2 regions of the Bacillus sp. DJP31 genome follow, and region 2 is predicted to be linked to the other one. Evidence: riboswitches for the same ligand, from Rfam matches in the RefSeq annotation. Region 2 holds a riboswitch; the other holds the start of a gene.

What was found. Region 2 has a riboswitch for thiamine pyrophosphate ahead of tenA (thiaminase II). Riboswitches for the same ligand answer to the same signal wherever they lie in the genome.
Region 1: linked by a shared signal. The riboswitch ahead of ACOI1C_RS10645 (ABC transporter substrate-binding protein) and the one ahead of tenA (thiaminase II) in region 2 are both predicted to bind thiamine pyrophosphate.

What each region holds. Positions count from the first base shown of each region.
Region 1 covers NZ_JBMERO010000009.1:102,373-111,847, reverse strand. The annotation lists gene ACOI1C_RS10655 (aldo/keto reductase) at 60-977, shown strand; gene ACOI1C_RS10650 (IS110 family transposase) at 1,407-1,736, shown strand; TPP riboswitch at 2,618-2,727, shown strand; gene ACOI1C_RS10645 (ABC transporter substrate-binding protein) at 2,816-3,802, shown strand; gene ACOI1C_RS10640 (thiamine-binding protein) at 3,816-4,106, shown strand; gene ACOI1C_RS10635 (ABC transporter permease) at 4,106-4,873, shown strand; gene ACOI1C_RS10630 (ABC transporter ATP-binding protein) at 4,870-5,610, shown strand; gene ACOI1C_RS10625 (TatD family hydrolase) at 5,616-6,389, shown strand; gene ACOI1C_RS10620 (hypothetical protein) at 6,464-6,673, shown strand; gene ACOI1C_RS10615 (hypothetical protein) at 6,779-6,940, shown strand; gene ACOI1C_RS10610 (DUF4179 domain-containing protein) at 7,213-7,707, shown strand; gene ACOI1C_RS10605 (hypothetical protein) at 7,884-8,279, shown strand; gene ACOI1C_RS10600 (methyltransferase) at 8,366-8,977, shown strand; gene ACOI1C_RS10595 (NmrA family NAD(P)-binding protein) at 9,195-9,475, shown strand, end outside.
Region 2 covers NZ_JBMERO010000010.1:94,547-104,021, reverse strand. The annotation lists gene ACOI1C_RS11405 (erythromycin esterase family protein) at 1-3, opposite strand, end outside; gene ACOI1C_RS11400 (EcsC family protein) at 143-955, opposite strand; gene modA (molybdate ABC transporter substrate-binding protein) at 1,120-1,887, shown strand; gene modB (molybdate ABC transporter permease subunit) at 1,889-2,551, shown strand; gene ACOI1C_RS11385 (hypothetical protein) at 3,271-3,471, opposite strand; gene ACOI1C_RS11380 (hypothetical protein) at 3,703-4,080, opposite strand; gene ACOI1C_RS11375 (EAL and HDOD domain-containing protein) at 4,691-5,908, shown strand; gene ACOI1C_RS11370 (methyl-accepting chemotaxis protein) at 6,435-7,898, shown strand; TPP riboswitch at 8,052-8,157, shown strand; gene tenA (thiaminase II) at 8,263-8,943, shown strand; gene ACOI1C_RS11360 (ECF transporter S component) at 8,958-9,475, shown strand, end outside.

The sequences.
Region 1 (9,475 bases), on a different contig from region 2:
TTTATGACCTATCTCCTTTAAATGGTATAATGAAACTATCATTAGAAAGGGGTGTCCTTTTGAAAAAAATCAAATTAGGTACCAGTCATTTAGAAGTTGGAGAAATTTCATTAGGTTGTATGAGAATGGCGGGACTTTCGAAAATAGAGGCAGCGAATGTCATTGAGACGGCGCAAGAAGTAGGAATTGATTTATTTGATCATGCCGATATTTATGGTGGAGGAAAATCAGAAGAGGTTTTTGCAAATGCAGTAGATATGAATGCTTCTGTTCGAGATAAGATGATTATTCAGACGAAGTGTGGTATTCGTAATGGTTTTTTTGATTTTTCAAAAGAACATATTCTAGCATCGGTAGACCTCAGTCTCGAGCGCTTGAAAACAGACTATATTGATATCTTGCTTCTTCATCGTCCGGATGCCTTAATGGAACCTGAAGAAGTTGCCGAAGCTTTTGCTAGATTGAAGGAAAGTGGAAAAGTACGTCATTTTGGTGTGAGTAATCAAAATCCGATGCAAATTGAATTGTTAAAGAAGTATCTGGAGGTTGACTTGATTGTAAACCAGCTGCAATTAAGTATCATGCATACACCTATAATTGATGCAGGTCTCAATGTGAATATGCAGCATGATCCATCAGTTGTTCGCGACAGTGGGGTTCTGGAGTATAGCCGCTTGAACGACATGACGATCCAAGCCTGGTCACCGTTTCAATACGGGATGATCAAAGGGCCATTTGTTGGGAACAAAGATTTTCCAGAAGTAAATGCGTTGCTGCAAGAACTTGCAGAGAAAAAAGGTGTGACGGATTCGGCAATAGCCATTGCCTGGATATTACGTCATCCAGCTAAAATCCAGCCAGTTGTCGGTTCCATGAATCCGAAGCGAATAAGAGACATAGCCAAGGCATCTGAAATTACTTTAACCAGAGAAGAATGGTATGAGCTATATCGTTCGGCAGGTAATACGCTTCCATAATATAGGTTGAGAAGAGCGCCAATAATTTAAGCTTTTTTTCAAAGATAAGAAACTCTCATGGTGGCGCTCCTCGCCACCACCATCTACCATGAAAAGGTCCCTTTAACCCAGTAGAGTCTAACACATTACCCCATTGTCAATACTGGTGAATGACAATACGACCAGCCTGAATACTTTCTGGTGGATCTTAAAGAAGATACCCTATATAAGAAACTGGCTGTGACAGGATTGAAGCACCATCTAATGTGTTTATAGCACGTATACAAAATTTTTGTCAGATATCTCCTGTGACCTGTATTGTTAATCAATTTTTGAGGTGATTTTCCAATGTAAGCAATGATTGAACGGTGTGCAGGCCTAGATGTACACCAAGAAACAGTTGTAGCATGTGTGTTATTTGGTCCGTTAGATTAAAAACCGAAAAAATCTATTCAATCTTTTTCAACGACAACTACTGGGCTATTAGCTCTAAACGATTGGTTATCTGAACATCAGATAACTGATGTGGTTATGGAAAGCACTGGAGTATACTGGAAACCGATATGGAACATACTCGAAGATACTTTTCAACTTGTTCTTGCCAATGCTAGGCATGTGAAAAAAGTTCCAGGGCGTAAAACCGATGTAAAAGATGCAGAATGGTTTGGCCAACTCTTACGCTGTGGACTAATTGAACGTAATTTTGTTCCACCAGAGGATATTTGCGATTTACGAGGTCTAACGCGTTATCGAAAAAAGTTGATTCAAAGTCGAAAATAAGAACAGAATCGTTTTCACAAGATACTTCAAGATGCTACTATCAAACTTACATCCGTTTTATCCAATAATTTTGTTATAACAGGGCGCCGTATCCTTGAAGTTAAGGGTTTCTCGCTTTTTTATTGTTTTGTATGAATAATCTGGGTATATAGTAATGTAAAATAAATCTATTGTCGAAATCCGAATGGCCGGTAATCAAACAAACCATATTATAAGCTTGCTACATAGGAGATATTTCAGTAATAATACTAAGAAAAAGCAAGTGAAGTGGGTTTTATTCCGATTTTTTTATTATTCTGTAATAATAAAAAAACAACCTGTTTTAAACGAACGTTTGATTAACTCAAAGGGGAAATTCCGCTGTATCAGTCTTTTAAAGGCCTGTTTATAAATCGACTTCTTTACGATTTATAAATATACTATACCGTATAATCAACAGAAAGTACCCTTCAAGCCTTGAGAATCTCTCTATAATTATTGTAGAAAAACAAATTAAAGTAGTGTTTTAAACAAACGTTTGATTAAACGGAATCTAGAAGCCTGCCATAGAGACATTTAAATGAGTTGGAATTAAAACAACATCATTACGATTTACAAATATACTTTCTTATGATAATGTCAGCTTACTAGTTCATGTTTTTCATGGAATATATCATGATAGTTCTTGTGCTATTACTTTTATCATGAGATTGTTTGATACCCATAGGATTGGAGGCGACAGGTATTTTGAAATTTGTATGATTGAATAAAATGTTAGAGGTGTATAGAATGCTCCGCACTATAAGCTCCTCTAAACGTACGAAGAATTCATAAGTCCAATTCATTTTACTAGCTAAACCAAAGTTATCTGTTATAATGAAAACAAATAAAAGTACACTTTCCAAGAATAGTGGGGGGACCGGTGTTGCCGGTTGAGATAGCGTCCTTAGAGATGCTGACCCTTAGAACCTGATCTGGTTAAAACCAGCGTAGGGAATATATTCTTAAACATACATAATTATGTTTATTGATATGCGCCCAGGTGAATACCCTTGGGTGCTTTTATTTGTTTTATAGACTACTAAATTAGGAGGATTACTATGAAAAAGTGGTTTGCCGTACTATCATCGATCTTCATCATAGCGGGTTGTGGCAATAATGGTGCCGAGGGTCAACAGGGGAACGAAGAACTACAAAAGGTTTCCGTTGTTCTAGATTGGACACCAAATACAAACCATACAGGCTTGTATGTAGCAAAGGATCAAGGTTTTTTTGAAGCGGAAGGCTTAGATGTCGAAATTATTATGCCGGGTGAAGCTGGGGCAGATCAGCTTGTGGCTGCCGGTAAATCTGAGTTTGGGATTGGCTACCAAGAAGGCGTGACACAAGCACGTATCCAAGGTGTTCCACTTGTTTCAGTCGCGGCCATTATTCAGCATAATACATCAGGATTTGCATCACCGGTTGAGAAAAACATTGTCTCGCCTAAGGATTTTGAAGGGAAGACCTATGGCGGATGGGGTTCACCAGTTGAAGAGTCTGTGATTTCTTCCATAATGAACGTGGAAAAGGCTGACGTGGAAAAGGTTTCGTTCATCAGTATGGGTGATGCGGATTTCTTTACAGCTGTAAAAAGGGATATTGACTTTGCCTGGATTTTTTACGGATGGACGGGTATTGAAGCCGAGCTTCGCGATGAACCCATTAATATGGTTTACTTAACGGATTACTCAGAGAAACTAGATTACTATACACCTGTAGTTACAACAAATGAGGAAATGATTTCTGAAAATCCTGATACAGTTAAAGCATTCGTCAAGGCTGTTGCTAAGGGCTATGAATTTTCAATTGAAAAACCCTCAGAAGCAGCCGACATTTTACTAAAAGCAGCACCAGACTTAGACCCAGAGCTAGTGAAAAAGAGCCAAGAATGGTTATCTCCAAAATATCAAGATGATGCAAAAAGATGGGGAGAGCAAAAACTTGAGGTTTGGGAAAACTATGCTTCATGGATGTTTGAAAACGGTTTACTGGAGAAAGAGCTAGAAGCGAAAAAGGCATTTACAAACGAGTTTTTACCAGAATAAGGGGGGGGATTTCATGGCTAATGCACTAATTAGTATCCAAATCATACCGAAAACGAAGGACGGGGAAAGCGTTATTCCTTATGTAGACGAGGCCATCCGGATCATTCACGAATCAGGGGTTAAATATCAGGTTCACCCTCTTGAAACCACGATGGAAGGTGACCTAGAACAACTACTACGTGTGATTGTTAAGATGAATGAGCGCATGGTTGAAATAGGAAGCAGTAACGTCATTTCACAGGTGAAAATTTTATTTCAACCATCTGGAATCACTATGGATGAGTTAACGGAGAAATATCAATAATGAACAGACAAGTACGGAAAGGATGGAGGCCGTTAGTGGTTCTCCTCTTTTTATTCATTGCATGGGAAGGTATGGTCAAACTGGCAGAAGTTCCTGATTGGCTTCTTCCACCACCAACGAAAATCATGACCGAAGCTATCATAGGGTGGGGGGAGTTCTACCCTGATTTGCTTTCAACAATCATGCTCGCTTTATTAGGACTGCTGATTGGTTCAGGCATTGGATTATTGACAGCTATCCTTCTACACTTACTCCCTGTTGTACGTGAATCTGTTTACCCATTATTAATTTTATCGCAAAATGTACCCATTATTGTTCTTGCCCCTCTATTAATCATTTGGTTTGGATTCGGCTTACTACCTAAACTAATTGTGATTACATTGGTTTGCTTTTTTCCCATTACAGTTGCAGCAATGGATGGTTTTAGACAAACATCACCAGAGCTAAAGCAATATATGATGATGGCCGGGGCTTCGACCAAACAATTATTTTGGAAGCTAGAGTTCCCTTTTGCTCTTCCATCTCTCTTTTCAGGACTAAAGATATCGGCCACCTATAGTGTGATGGGAGCAGTGATTTCTGAATGGCTTGGTGCAAAGTCAGGTATTGGAGTGTATATGACATTTGCCTCATCTTCCTTTAGAACAGACCGAGTATTTGTTGCGATACTGGCCATTATGATGGTAAGCTTACTTTTTTTTGGTGTAATCGTTCTAGTCGAACGCTATTTAGTTCGATGGCAAAAGAAAGGGGTTGACCATTTATGAGTCAACTAATTATAAGAGATGTTGGTAAACGCTTTGGACAGAACGAAGTGATTAAGAACCTGAATTTAACTGTACAAAAGGAAGAGTTTGTTTCCATTCTAGGTCCTTCTGGTAGCGGGAAGAGTACTCTGTTCAATCTAATTGGTGGACTTCTTTCACCTGATTCGGGAGAAATTATGCTAGATCAATCTGTGATTAATGGAAAACGGGGATCTATTAGCTATATGCCGCAAACTCCCTCTCTTTTTCCATGGCGAACCATTTTGCAGAATGTGTTACTTGGTCAAGAGCTTCAAGGGGAAAAAGACATTCAGAAAGCAAAAGAGATGATTCAGTATGCAGGGCTAGCTCACTATGAGAATGCTTTCCCCAACGAGCTATCAGGAGGGATGAAGCAACGAGCTGCTTTTATTCGAGCACTTTTAAGTCCTCAATCTGTGATTTGTCTAGATGAGCCCTTTTCTGCATTAGATGAATTGACCCGTCTAGAGATGCAAAAATGGCTCTTAACAATATGGGAAGAATACCGAAGAACCGTGATATTTGTGACCCATAATATTGAAGAAGCCTTGTTTTTATCTGACCGCATTTTTGTTTTATCAAATAAACCAGCTAGGATAGTCGCTGAGTTTAAGGTACCATTTCCAAGACCTAGAGATGAAAACCTCCCTCTCCAAGAACAGTTCTTGGAATGCAAACGAGAAATCCATTATACGTTACGCGGCTTGAGGGAGTGAGAGCATTGAAAAAGTTGATCGATGCACATATTCACTTGGATCACTATGAGGAAGAAAGTATCAGTGAGCTTTTGGAGAGTGCGGAACATATTGAAGCTCTGATCTCTGCCTCGTTTCATTTGGAATCTAGTAAAAAGAACCTGGCGCTTTCGAAAAATTATTCAAAAGTAAAGCCAGCATTTGGCTTTCATCCTGAACAGCCACTCCCATCTGAACAGGAACTTGATGAATTACTAAATTGGATGCATACTCATCAAAACGAAATGGTAGCAGTAGGCGAGGTAGGTCTTCCTTATTATTTGAGGAATGAGCAAAAAATTACTCAGCGACAACTAGGTCAATATAGTGAACTACTAGAGACTTTTATTAAGCATGCAAGGGACTGGGAAAAACCAATTGTGCTTCATGCCGTATACGATGATGCTCCGGTTGTATGTGATTTGTTGGAGATATACTCGGTCAAAAATGCACATTTTCATTGGTTTAAGGGAGATGATAAAACCGTTTCAAGGATGATTGAAAACGGTTACTACATTTCTGTGACTCCAGACGTTGTGTATGAAGAGGAAATTCAACAGCTTGTTCAATCCTATCCTCTCAAGCAGATCATGGTTGAAACAGATGGGCCTTGGCCTTTTGAAGGTATCTTTAATGGAAAGATGACACATCCGAATATGATGCGGGAATCGATTAAAACCATTGCAAACATCAAAAATCTACCGACTGAAGAAGTCTATCGACAGATTTATTTTAATACTAAATGTTTCTTTTCTATTTAGAATACATAGTATAAAGGCTGTTACTTTGTATAAGTAGCAGCCTTTTTAGTGTAAGGTCTGTGGTGAACCGGTTTATGACCTTTGAACTTAGCAATCGAACAATGAAAAAGGTAACGGATCTTTATTATGCAGATCAAATAAAGAATATACGTAATCAATATGGCTTGACTCAAGATTTATTTGCAAAGATTATGAATTGGGGAATTGCGACATCAAAGAGGTATGAAACCAAAAAGTCGACCCCTGATTCCACTCATTTACATTATAAGAATGTTAAAAAATAATCCAGAAACCATTGTGAATTTCTATAATGAAACAAAAGAAATCTTTTCTAAAGAAGATCGAATAGAAATTGAGTCAAAACTTTCTATTTTACTGAAAGTGCGGGTATGAGTACTAAATATAAACATGTAGAAGATACATTTAAAGACTATGGTTCAAGATTTATATTTAATCAATCGCATGAGGAAGAGGGTTGGTTACAAACAAATGAAAGAGAGCCAATCTCTTATTCGTTTGCGAAATCATTGAGCCTTGAATATAGACTATAAAGTACTAGTGCCTGTCACATTCGGAATTTGTCATGTGCTCCTTGACAATTTCGGGAAGTAACAGGTGCTTATTTGTATTTAAAAAACTTGAAACCGTTTGGTACTATTGAAAGTCTTTATACTAGGATAGATAGAGCAACAAGGAGGTGCCCAATGGATGAAGATATGTTTAATCTGATACGGAAACGCGATGAATCGGCATTTCTGGAAATGATGCAACAACATAGGCAAGTCGTTTATTTCACCGCACTCACGTACTTTAAGGATAGTGACTGTCTGTTAACTATATCCCGGGTTTTAGTCAGATGGCTAGTGAAATTCCAGGCGTAAAGTTAATGGCGGAATTGGTAAACTATGATAAGGGACTGAAGGATGCTATTGAGAATGAATTTGTACAAATTATCAATCAATCTAATACAAAAGATGGTGTCACATTAACGGTGGATCACCTACTAATAGATAAACAGCGTTTGATTGTTTTTTCTTCGATCGAAACAGATAAAATGTTTGATGAAATTGGATTCGAATCGATACAATTAAGAGATAAAAAAGGAGAGATAATTGAAAATTACGGTGTTAGCTATGGGTACTTTACTATGGAAGACCACAAGGGTTCAGCAATGCTGGATTTTACGTGGAAGGAAGACCAAGAATTTACTGATGAAATGTCTATAAAGGTAGAGCTTGTTCAATACAAACATGATGATTCAACAAAAGATGAACCGATTGCAGAGCCTTTGACTGTTACTTTTCCAGTGGATTTTTAAAAAAATGAGTGAAGTATATTCTATTAATCAAACGGAATAGAAGGGGGAGACTGGTACACGAAGTCTCTCCTTTATATTTAATAGACAAGATGCTTGCAGAGAGTATGTATGATAAACTCAAATAAGCAGTAATTTCCAATTATTTATTTAGTTCAATCCATCCTAGGAGTGATATTTTGAAGAACTATATTTTAATGATTTGTTCTCTGATCCTTTTAACGAGTTGTATTCCAAGCAGTGTTGTTGCTCGTGATACCAAGCTAGAAGACTCTATCTATTCAATTATGATAGATAAAGATATTGAGGAAATCAACATTAACTCCTTAACGGATTTCAATTGGGAAAAAGCCTTCATATTTCCACCTTACACGACACAAGAAAGTATGAATGATCAACTAGGAATAGATTATATAGATTCAAGTAATATAAGTTCAAGAGATGACATTAATGTCATCATATTTCTTAATAAAGGAAAAGTGACTCGTATTGCAGAGATAGCTCGTCGTTATGGAGATTTGGTAACTGACACTCTGACACCTACAAATGACAGTATAAAGATTAAAAGAGAATAGTGTTTGAATGTCCTAGTCCAAAAGCGATTAGTATCAAAGTGTTGTTCGCTTTTGATTTTATAATACGCTTGAACAGGAGTAAACCAATGAAAGAAAAAGAATACGACGATTTGCTTAGTATCAGTACGGGAGGAAATCCAAAGGAATCGAGTAACTCTCTTCATTATCACCGTTATGAGCCAACACCCTACCGTGCACTTGAAGATCTATTTTCAAACTATCAATTGAAGAGCAGTGATCAAATAGTTGATTTTGGATGCGGAAAAGGGCGTTTGAACTTTTTCGTAAATGATCGATTTAATTGCTCCGTAGTAGGGGTAGAAATGAACGAAACACTCACGAAAGAGGCCACTGAGAATCGAAGAAGTTACGTAAAAAAACACCCTAAAGGCAAAAAGAAAATCCATTTTCAATGCTGCTTAGCAGAAGAGTACGAGATTGATCCCCTAGACAATGTATTCTATTTTTTTAATCCGTTCACGATCCAAATTTTCAGGAAGATTATTAACAATATCTTGCTCTCGGTGGAACAATCAGAACGTGAAATAGAGTTAGTTTTATATTACCCCTCAGAAGATTATATCTATTTTTTAGAAAACCACACCTCTTTTCAATTGAATTCGGAGATTATGCTAGCTGAGTCTTATAAAAAGGATCCATTTGAGAGATTTTTAATTTATCGATTGGTCGGTTTATAGTCCATAAGAAAAAGCAGTGGGATATCCCACTGCCTACTAAACTGCTACTTTCTGTTCGACTTGTTTCTTGCTTTTGAAACCAGGGGGACAGGTTCACTGGCACACCTATTCTCTAGAAACGGACCTTGGTACCTGTCCCCAGGGTCCCCACTGCAAAAAGACAAAAGAACTAAGCTATTCAAGCTTAGCTGGATTATGAGCCAAGGTACCTGTCCCCTTGGTTCTTACCTTGGTTGTTAAAAAGGCAATAGAATTAGGTGTCGAAAAGGTTGTTTTATTATCAGTGATCAAAGCCGAGAAAATCAAGGTGCTTCCTCATAAAAAAATTGAAGATGCACTAAAAGAACTAGGAGTGACGTATACCTTTATTAGACCTTCTAACTTTATGCAAAAGTATGCAGATGGTTACCTAAGAGACATGGTTCGAGATGGGGAAATCACATTACCAGCTGGTAATGGAACGATGAATATCATTGATATTAGAGATATTGCTAAGGC
Region 2 (9,475 bases):
CATACTTCACCTCTCCAATGGTCTCAAGTAGAGGTGCTAGATGTTGATCATGTTCATAGGGGAGGGAGTGTTTCTTGATGCTTTCTTCTATAGTCTTGGTTAAAACCAAATGGCATCACCAACAATTCATCAAATTTTACGATCAATCCTTATTTTTGCTATGAAGTCTCTCCATTATTCTTCTTTTTTGGTAAAGCATTGTTCCTGCCTCGCTGATGTCCGAAATCATAGAACGATTAATGAAAGCACCAAAAACCATACCTGCAACTGGAATTAGCTGAAATAATTTTTTCCAGCCAAATTGATCACGGTATGTATAGACCACCTCACGAAAGCCTTGGAGCTGGGACATCATTTCCTTCTGATGTTCCTCTCGTTTGTAAAAACCAGCTAGTTCTTTTAAGATAGCCTGCTTTCCTACAACATCAGCTGATGCAAATTGAAGAGATTTTACAATGAAAATTCGCTCAGCACGGTCATTTGGATCATACCCATAAACGATGGCAATTTCCTGGAGGGTTTTTAGTGATAATCCAAGCAAAACGGGGATATCAATCGCTAATGTGAAAATCCCACCGAATCCAGTTGTAGCCCCTTGTACTGTAGCTATGTTCTGTCTGCTTTTACTCAGCTCAGAGCTAATTTTGTACATTGTCTGTAGTGGAACCTGTGAAACTTCTTCAATACTATGTACTTGTGTATCCGGAGGTAAATTTTGATTGAATTTAGAGAGAATATGCTGTTCTTGGACTAAATATTTGCCACCTGTTTGAAGAAATTGCCCTAGCTCATCAAGTAGTGAACTTATCTTATTTTGAATAAACGCTGGTGTCACTTTGTCCAACAACATAAAGGGAATACGTCCAAGCTTCTCCCAAAACCAAAGTCCTTTCTGATCGTTCTCCCAGACTTCTATCTTTCGCAGTTCCAGTTCTAGTTCTTCTTTAGTCTCCATTATCCATCTCCTTAAAAATACTTCAGTTAATGTACGTATGTTGTTTCATATAGTTTCAGCTTAATTTATAGTTGATATAAGCAATAAAACAATTACTTGTTGTCACAACAGATTATTTCGGTATAGTACATAAGGAAAAAACTTTAAAATTTAAGAGGTGTACTATGAAATATCTTTTTTTGCTTTTTATTCTTGTGAGTTTTACTGGTTGTGGCATGCAGTCTGATATAGAGTCTAAAGAGATTACCATTTCTGCTGCCGCTAGTCTGAAGGATGCTTTGGAAGAAATAAGGGATGAATTTACGAAGGAATATCCGACTATACAAGTTTCTTTTAATTTTGGCTCATCTGGATCTCTACAGCAACAAATTGTTCAAGGGGCACCAATTGATCTATTTTTATCTGCTTCAAAAGAAAAATTCGAGTTACTTAAACAACAAGATCTGATTATGAAGGATAAAAGTGTAGACATTCTTCAAAATTCACTCGTATTAATTGAAAAAAAAAATGCAAATAATCATGTTCTTTCTTTTCAAGATATAAAAAATAATAATATACAATCTATTGCTATTGGGCTTCCTGAAACTGTCCCAGCTGGACAATACGCGAAAGAAACATTTCAATCAATCGGGATATGGAAACAGATTGAACCGAAATTAATTTATGGGAAAGACGTTAGACAGGTTCTTTCTTATTTGGAAACAGAAAATGTGGAGCTAGGAATCGTCTATTTAACTGATGCCTTAACATCTCCAAAAGTTACCGTTTTGTCAACAGCGGATGAGAAATGGCATTCTCCTATTAACTATTCAATTGGTGTTATTAACAATACGAGTCACCTCGAAGAAACGGAGATCTTCTATCATTTTTTACAAAGAAAGCAAGTGATCGTGATTTTTGAAAAATATGGATTTAAAGGATTGGAAAAATAGAATGATGGTTGAGTTGATTGAACCTATAATGCTTTCTATTCAGGTGGCCTGTTTAGCGAGTCTTACTGTAATAATTTTAGGGACTATTGTTGGTCGTGTAATGGCTCGAGCTCAGTTTAAGGGGAAAGTAATCATAGAAACACTGCTACTTTTACCGTTGGTGCTGCCTCCATCGGTTGTTGGTTTTGTCCTATTAGTTACGTTTGGAGCGAACAGTCCGATTGGGGAGTTTTTTGAGTGGCTTTTTAATCAGCCCGTTGTTTTTACATGGTGGGCTGCTGTTCTAGCTTCTACGGTTGTTGCATTTCCTTTAATGTACCAATCAACAAAGACGGGTTTTGAAGCTGTAGATACAGAAATAGAAGATGCAGCAAGAGTGGATGGAGCGAGCGAAAAGAAAGTATTTACTAAAATATCCTTACCCTTAGCTTTTAAAGCAATCGTGACAGGAAGTATATTGAGTTTCGCTAGAGCATTAGGTGAGTTTGGAGCAACCTTGATTGTAGCGGGAAATATTCCTGGAAAGACCCAGACCATTCCAACGGCTATCTATATTGCGATGGATTCCGGGAACATGGAGACGGCTTGGATCTTGGTTACTGTGATGATTTTTATATCGTTTATGATGCTACTTATTGTTTATTACATTAAACCGGGGAAATAGATATTCCATAAAAAGGGGCGTCATTTATTGGTAAATAATAAATAAAAACCTATTAAATTCAGGTAATTTAGTTTAAAATTCGGAATAGTTAGAAAATTATAAATCACATGACTAATGCATTTTTAAGACAGACCCCTAAAAAAGGGCAGACTGATAGTTTATGCAGTCTAAATGATTTTAAAGCTGTAAGCTTTAGTTCTTTCAGTACCTCAGCGAGCAATTTTTTAGCTAATGCCTGTTCGTAAGCGTATACAGTGATTTACCAAGGTGGTCTTTCCAAATCCTATCTTTAATGGTATTTCTCTTTGCCATCATGACGTTGATGCTCTAAGAAGTTGTAGGTCAAAACTCTACACCAAAAATGCACAATGACTTTTTTTACTGTTTCGACAATGGTAATTAGCAATTGAGGCAATAGACAAAATTCTAGCTGACAATATTTTTGCAAGTCAAGTAAATCAGATGAAAAGTAAAGGAGTCGATAAGATTGAAACACGTATCAGCAGCAATATATATATCATTTGCTTTTTTATTTTATTATTTACGAGGGTTTAATAACTTTCATAAATCTGAAGGAATGAACTTCATTATTTTTTTATTTGCAGCGATTGGTATGATATATATTATAAATATATTAATAAGCCATTTTAAAAAAAAAATAACTTAATTTTAATCAGAAAAACCAAAACCTTCCAATAAAATGGAAGGTTTTCTTGGATTTATCTATAAACCTGAGCATGAGTATTAGGATGGATTGAAAATACATTTGCTGGAGTAACTCCGAAAGAAAATCCCGTTAAAGAAATACTTGGTGAAAGAGTATATTCGTCTTCTTGATGCGCATATTGTCCATAAGCATCAATTACATTACTACTTGCTAACACATTTACAGAATAGTACATATAGCTTGATAGAGTCATAACTTTATCTGCAGCACATCCTCCAACTGTTTCATCATTAGGAAGATTAACCTTTAATGAATATCCACCAGAACCCTTTTTAAATGCACTACTACTAGTGTTATAAGTAGCACTGCCAGATTGAGTATTATTACAGTAACTCCAGGTTGTCCAGTCTTGCTTTCCATATTGAGTGTCTACTACAGGACCCCAAAAGGATTCATTAATTCCAACTCCAGTAACATCTACATATCAGTAAAACGGTAATTTATCCCACGTTACAGAATTTTTTAAACGATATGTGTTCGTATTAAGTTTAGTTATAGTTGTTGTCATTCGCTTATAAGATGTAGGTTCCGTGTCGCTACTAGCTGTAATCGAAAATAGACCTTTATTATCTTCTAGCGCAGATAATTCCTTGTCTTTAGCCAATTCATCAAAATAAGCCTGTTGGTCCAACTTTATTAATTTAGACGGTTTAACAACTTTTTCTTTTTCTTTATATAGCTCACTTATTTGATTGTTTAATGCATCTTCTGAAGAGGGGGCAATTATTTTAAAATACTCAGTTGAAGAACTTACAACTTCACCAATTAGATCCTTATTTAGAAGAAATTCTTCTTTGTCCATGTTCTGAATTTCTAAATCTGTAAATCCTAAAGATACTTAATTTGAATATGCAGTAAACAATATCCATTTTCATTCATATACCAATATTCAGAAAAAGTGTATTGGGAAAATCATGGTGTTTTTCATTGATTAAACGCTATTATTAAGCCCTATTTTCCCAATACACTTTATTTTCAATTTATGTTATAATATTCTCTCTTTTTTAAATTCTATTTTATTAAAATGATTTTTCGGGGAAATATAAAGATTTTCTAGGTTTAGTCTTTAATCCACTCCGAGTGCGTCTACCGAAAATCATTACCTATTCTGAGCTAGTGGGATAATTAGTTTAATCGATAACACAAATCTAGAATTGTTTCTCTTCCGTATTCTTATTTGATTTTTTAAGTAAATGCTCTAGTTTTGAAAAGTATTTTTTTCTTGTTTCTAATTCAAGCTTATTTCGAAATCTATTACATACTTTAAAAATTTCGAGATTACTTTATCTTTCTAAACCTTAACATGAAATTCCCACTTTCTTTTCAGGAAAAAACCCTGTGAACCCCTGTTAACTATTGTCGAAGTGGTTTATAATTAAGAAAGTATTTTTACGCATCAAGGGGGAACTTACTTGGAAGTTTTTGTAGCAAGACAACCGATTTTAGATTCAAATGAACAACTATACGGCTATGAATTATTATATAGAAATGGTCAAGAGAACTTTTATAATCATTTTGATGGAGATAAAGCAACAATTGATGTTTTAGTGAATAGCTTTGTGACAATTGGTGTGGATAAGATAGCAAATGATAAAAAATGCTTTATTAATTTTACAGTGAATCTTTTGCTTAAGGGCTTTCCTACATATTTTCCAGCTGAATCTGTGGTGGTCGAAATATTAGAAGACATAGAACCAACTGTGGAAGTTATTGAAGCCATAACTAATTTGAAGAAATTAGGATATGCCATTGCATTAGATGATTTTATATATGAAGATAAATACAAAGAGTTAGTATCCCTGGCGGACATAATTAAAGTTGAATTTCCTAAAACGACAGCCATAGAGCATAGAATATTGTTAGAACTGGCTAGGGAACACGGAATCAAGCTCTTAGCGGAGAAGGTTGAAACAAGAGAAGAATTTGAATTGGCCGTAAAGCTTGGTTACCATTATTTTCAAGGATACTTCTTTAGCAAGCCGGTTATTATCAAAGCGGATGATGTACCTGTTATCTCCCATTTTCACGTTGAGATAATTCAAGAGATTAATAAAATAGATCCTAACATTGAAAATATAACTAGTCTAGTAGAACGAGACTTAGCCTTGTCATACAAGCTATTAAAGTTAATCAATTCTGCTGGTTTTCAATTAAGAAGTAAGATTACATCTATTAAGCAAGCAATTGTATTATTAGGATTAACAGAAGTAAAAAAGTGGATCTTCATTATTTCTTTATCTAGTTTGAACAAAGAAGTCTCTATTCAGGTTATACAATTATGTTTAACAAGAGCTAAAATGGGTGAACTTTTAGCTGAACATGTAAAACAGAACAGCTCTGAACTTTTTTTACTCGGGATGTTTTCCTTAATTGATACATTACTTCATCGCCCAATGGAAATTGCATTGGAGGAACTACCCTTTTCTACTGAGATAAAGGATGCTTTAATTGGGTCAGATAATGTTTTTGGAGATTCATTACTTCTAATGAAGTCCTTAGAGACAGGGGATTGGTTGCTTTTTTCTGAACTATGCCAAAAATTACAAATCACAGAAGAAGTGGGGATGGATTGCTACTCAAAAGCGATTGAATGGTCTACTTATATTGTAGATGTGATTGTGACTGCATAGTATGAACTTTTTACGAATACGCTGAAAATTCCCTTGGTAAATAAAGGGAATTTTTTAAATTAAGATATAGGTAAAAATATAGTTCACTAGAAACCACATAACACCGAAGAAGATGGTTTTCAGTCATAAAATTCCTCCACCAAATCGCTATACGTATCCTTACCACTTATTTAAAAAGTCTAAACCTTCTTTCTTATAGAGCCTGTTCAAAAAGGAGGACAAAAAGAGCAAAGAAGTTCAAGGAAGCGAAGTCTTGAGCTTCCTGCGCGTATGTTTTGTATACGAGAGGAGCGGAAAAGACGAGCTGACGAAGAAATTCGAAGCTATTTTTGCCGGACTTTTTGAACATCCTCTTATAAGATTAATCAAAAATAAATATAGACGAAGGCTTATCAATCTCATATTATATAAAGAGTAAACTTGTCGTTATTTGTCGTTTTAAGTTAAATTGGTAAATTTTACTTTATAAAAAATCAATATAGTTGAACCGATAATAAGGATACATAGATTAAGAGGAGTGGGCCAAATGGATCAAGATTTGATTAAGTTTGAGACTTTAAGAAGAAAAAACAAGATTATGTTTATTATGTTAGTTGTTTCTGTTGTGCTAGCAACAGTTGTGGATCTTTCAATAGGAGCTAAATTGGCAACTATCCTCAAAGTGGTTATCGGTGGATCTACTGTCATTGCAATTGTTGGTTCACTTCATTTTACTAAGAAGCTTACAAATGCTCTTCCATACTTAGCTTTAGTAGGAATTACAGCAGTATTAGGTTTGATTATGTTTGGTGGTATCTCTGAAACGAATATTTTGTTACCTTTTTATTTATTAGCCTGCGCAGCCCTTTACTTGGATCGTAAGCTTGTAGTAACGGGTATGATTTTATCAACTGGACTTATGGTTGGATATTATATGACAGTTGCTTATGAACTAATTGAAAATATGACTTCTACGTTACTTTTATTAGTATTGGTGTTTGTCGTGCTTTTCTTACAAGAAGTGATTTCAAGACAATTTAATACTAGACTTGAAGAAATGTCTGCTAGTATGGAAGAATCATTAGCTAAAGAACAAGATACAAAAGTTGCTATAATAGAAAACACTGGAATTATCGCTGTAAATATGAGAGATATTCGTGATCAATCAGGTATTAATCAGCAATCTTTTAATGAAGTAAATACCTCTATTCAAGAGGTTGCAACTGGTATGCAATCTCAGGCAAATGCAGTAAATGATATTATGGATGTTATTGAAAATACAAATGGCATGGTTCAGGAAATGCTTGGACGTGTTCATACGATTAGCGAGCGTACAACTCAATCGGTTGAAGATTCAAAACAAGGTAGTGTAAAAGCCATTCAGTTAGAAGACAAAATGCATCAATTCAGAGCTCTTATTGTGTCTATGTCACAGGAAATGAAGCAGTTGAGTCAATTTGTAAGTGAATCAACTTCATCTATTAAAGCTATTCAAGACATTACCACTCAAACGAATCTCCTTGCCTTAAATGCGTCTATTGAAGCCGCACGAGCTGGAGAAAGTGGAAGAGGGTTCTCGGTCGTTGCTGAGGAAATTCGTAAATTAGCTGAAACGACAGAACAGACTGCCAAAAAAATATCTGGTAACCTTTCTGAAATCAGCACGAGTACGACCAAAACGCAAGGACAAATGCTGGATATTGGAACAGAGATGGATGGCAATATCCAAATAACACAACAAACGAAGGCGATATTTGAAGGGATTGACACACATATCCACACACTACTTCAAGAAGTCAATTCGTTTGAAGAGCTTGCAAATAAAATTGGGAATGATTCAAATCAAGTTGAAAGAGCAGTCAATGAGTTTGCGGCAGTAATCCAACAAACAACGGCAGCCATTGAAGAGATTACTGCAACTGCCCAAACGCAAAATGACAAAAATGAAGAACTACTAGTTACAATTAAACAAACGGATGAAGCGGTTGAGCGTTTATCAAGTATGAATTAAATTATGCTTAAAAAGCACGCTTATTGGGCGTGCTTTTTTGAATCCAAATAATTTCAGTTATCCATATTTTAAAATATAGTGTAAGAGGGTGAAAATTTATTATTGACAATTCGATTTGAAATGTTATGATAAATACGAATTCGAAATTGAATATTTTTCCACTGGGGGAGCCTTTAAAAGGCTGAGATTAAAGTATACTTTAAGACCCTTTGAACCTGATCTGGATTATACCAGCGTAGGGAAGTGAGGGATGGAACTATGTCTATTATGGTCTCCAATACTAACCACTTTTCTTACGTTTGTAAGGGAAGTGGTTTTTTTGCGTCTAGCTAACCTATTATCAAAAAAAATGGGAGGAAAAAGCATGAAATTTACTGAGCAAATAAGACAAAACGCTGACTCAATTTGGGAAGCAAGCTTTACACATCCTTTTGTTACTGGAATTGCTGACGGAAGTTTACCACTCGATTGCTTTCGGTACTACATTTTACAGGATGCTTACTATTTAACTCATTTTTCAAAAATTCAAGCACTTGGGGCAGCCAAAGCAGGAGATATACATACAACCGCAAGATTTGCTGCTCACGCTCAAGGCACATATGAAGCGGAGCTCCAGCTACACGAAAACTTCTCAAAACGTTTAGGAATAACGCAGGAAGAAAGAGATGCCTTTCGCCCTGCACCTACTGCGTATGCTTATACCTCACATATGTACCGAGGAGGCTATGGGCATTTAGGAGATATTCTTTCAACCTTGCTGCCTTGCTATTGGCTTTACTATGAGATTGGTGAAAGACTTCAAGGTGCAACGCCAGCAGAGCCAATCTATCAGGATTGGATTGCTGCATATGGCGGGGAATGGTTTAGAGAGTTGGTAGAAGAACAAATTAATCGCTTAGATGAGATTGCCGAGACGGTAACAGAAGACGATCGTAACCGGATGAGAGAGCATTTCTGGTTGAGTAGTCAGTATGAGTATTCTTTTTGGGAAATGGCCTATACAAAAGAAAAATGGCCTGTATCTAACTCATCACAACTAATATAACGGAGGAAATTGATATGTCAAGAGGACTAAAATTAACAGATGTATTAATAACGATTGTGATAGCCATTGTGTTTGGGGTTGTTTATAAGCTATGGGGACCACTGTATTCATTCGTTGCACCATTAGGTCTTCATATCGACCAGCTTGTGTATGGAATGTGGTTTATTGCGGCAACAGTCGCGTTTCTCATTATTCGTAAGCCGGGTGTTGCCCTTCTAGCAGAGATTGCAGCCTCTTCTGGAGAATTATTATTGGGTTCACAATACGGAGTAGAAGTTTTACTTTATGGTGTGCTTCAAGGATTAGGTGCTGAGCTAGTGTTTCTATTATTCTTATATAAACGCTTTGACATGGGTGTAGTAATCCTAGCAGCAATCGGTTCAACTGTTGGATCCCTACTTATGGATTGGTATAAAGGGTATCTTGGCGATCTAGCACTTTGGAACCTGAGTCTGTTCATTGGTGCTAGAACAGTGGGTGCGATTCTATTAGCGGGAATTTTTGCTTATGTATTAGTGAAGGCTTTAGAAAA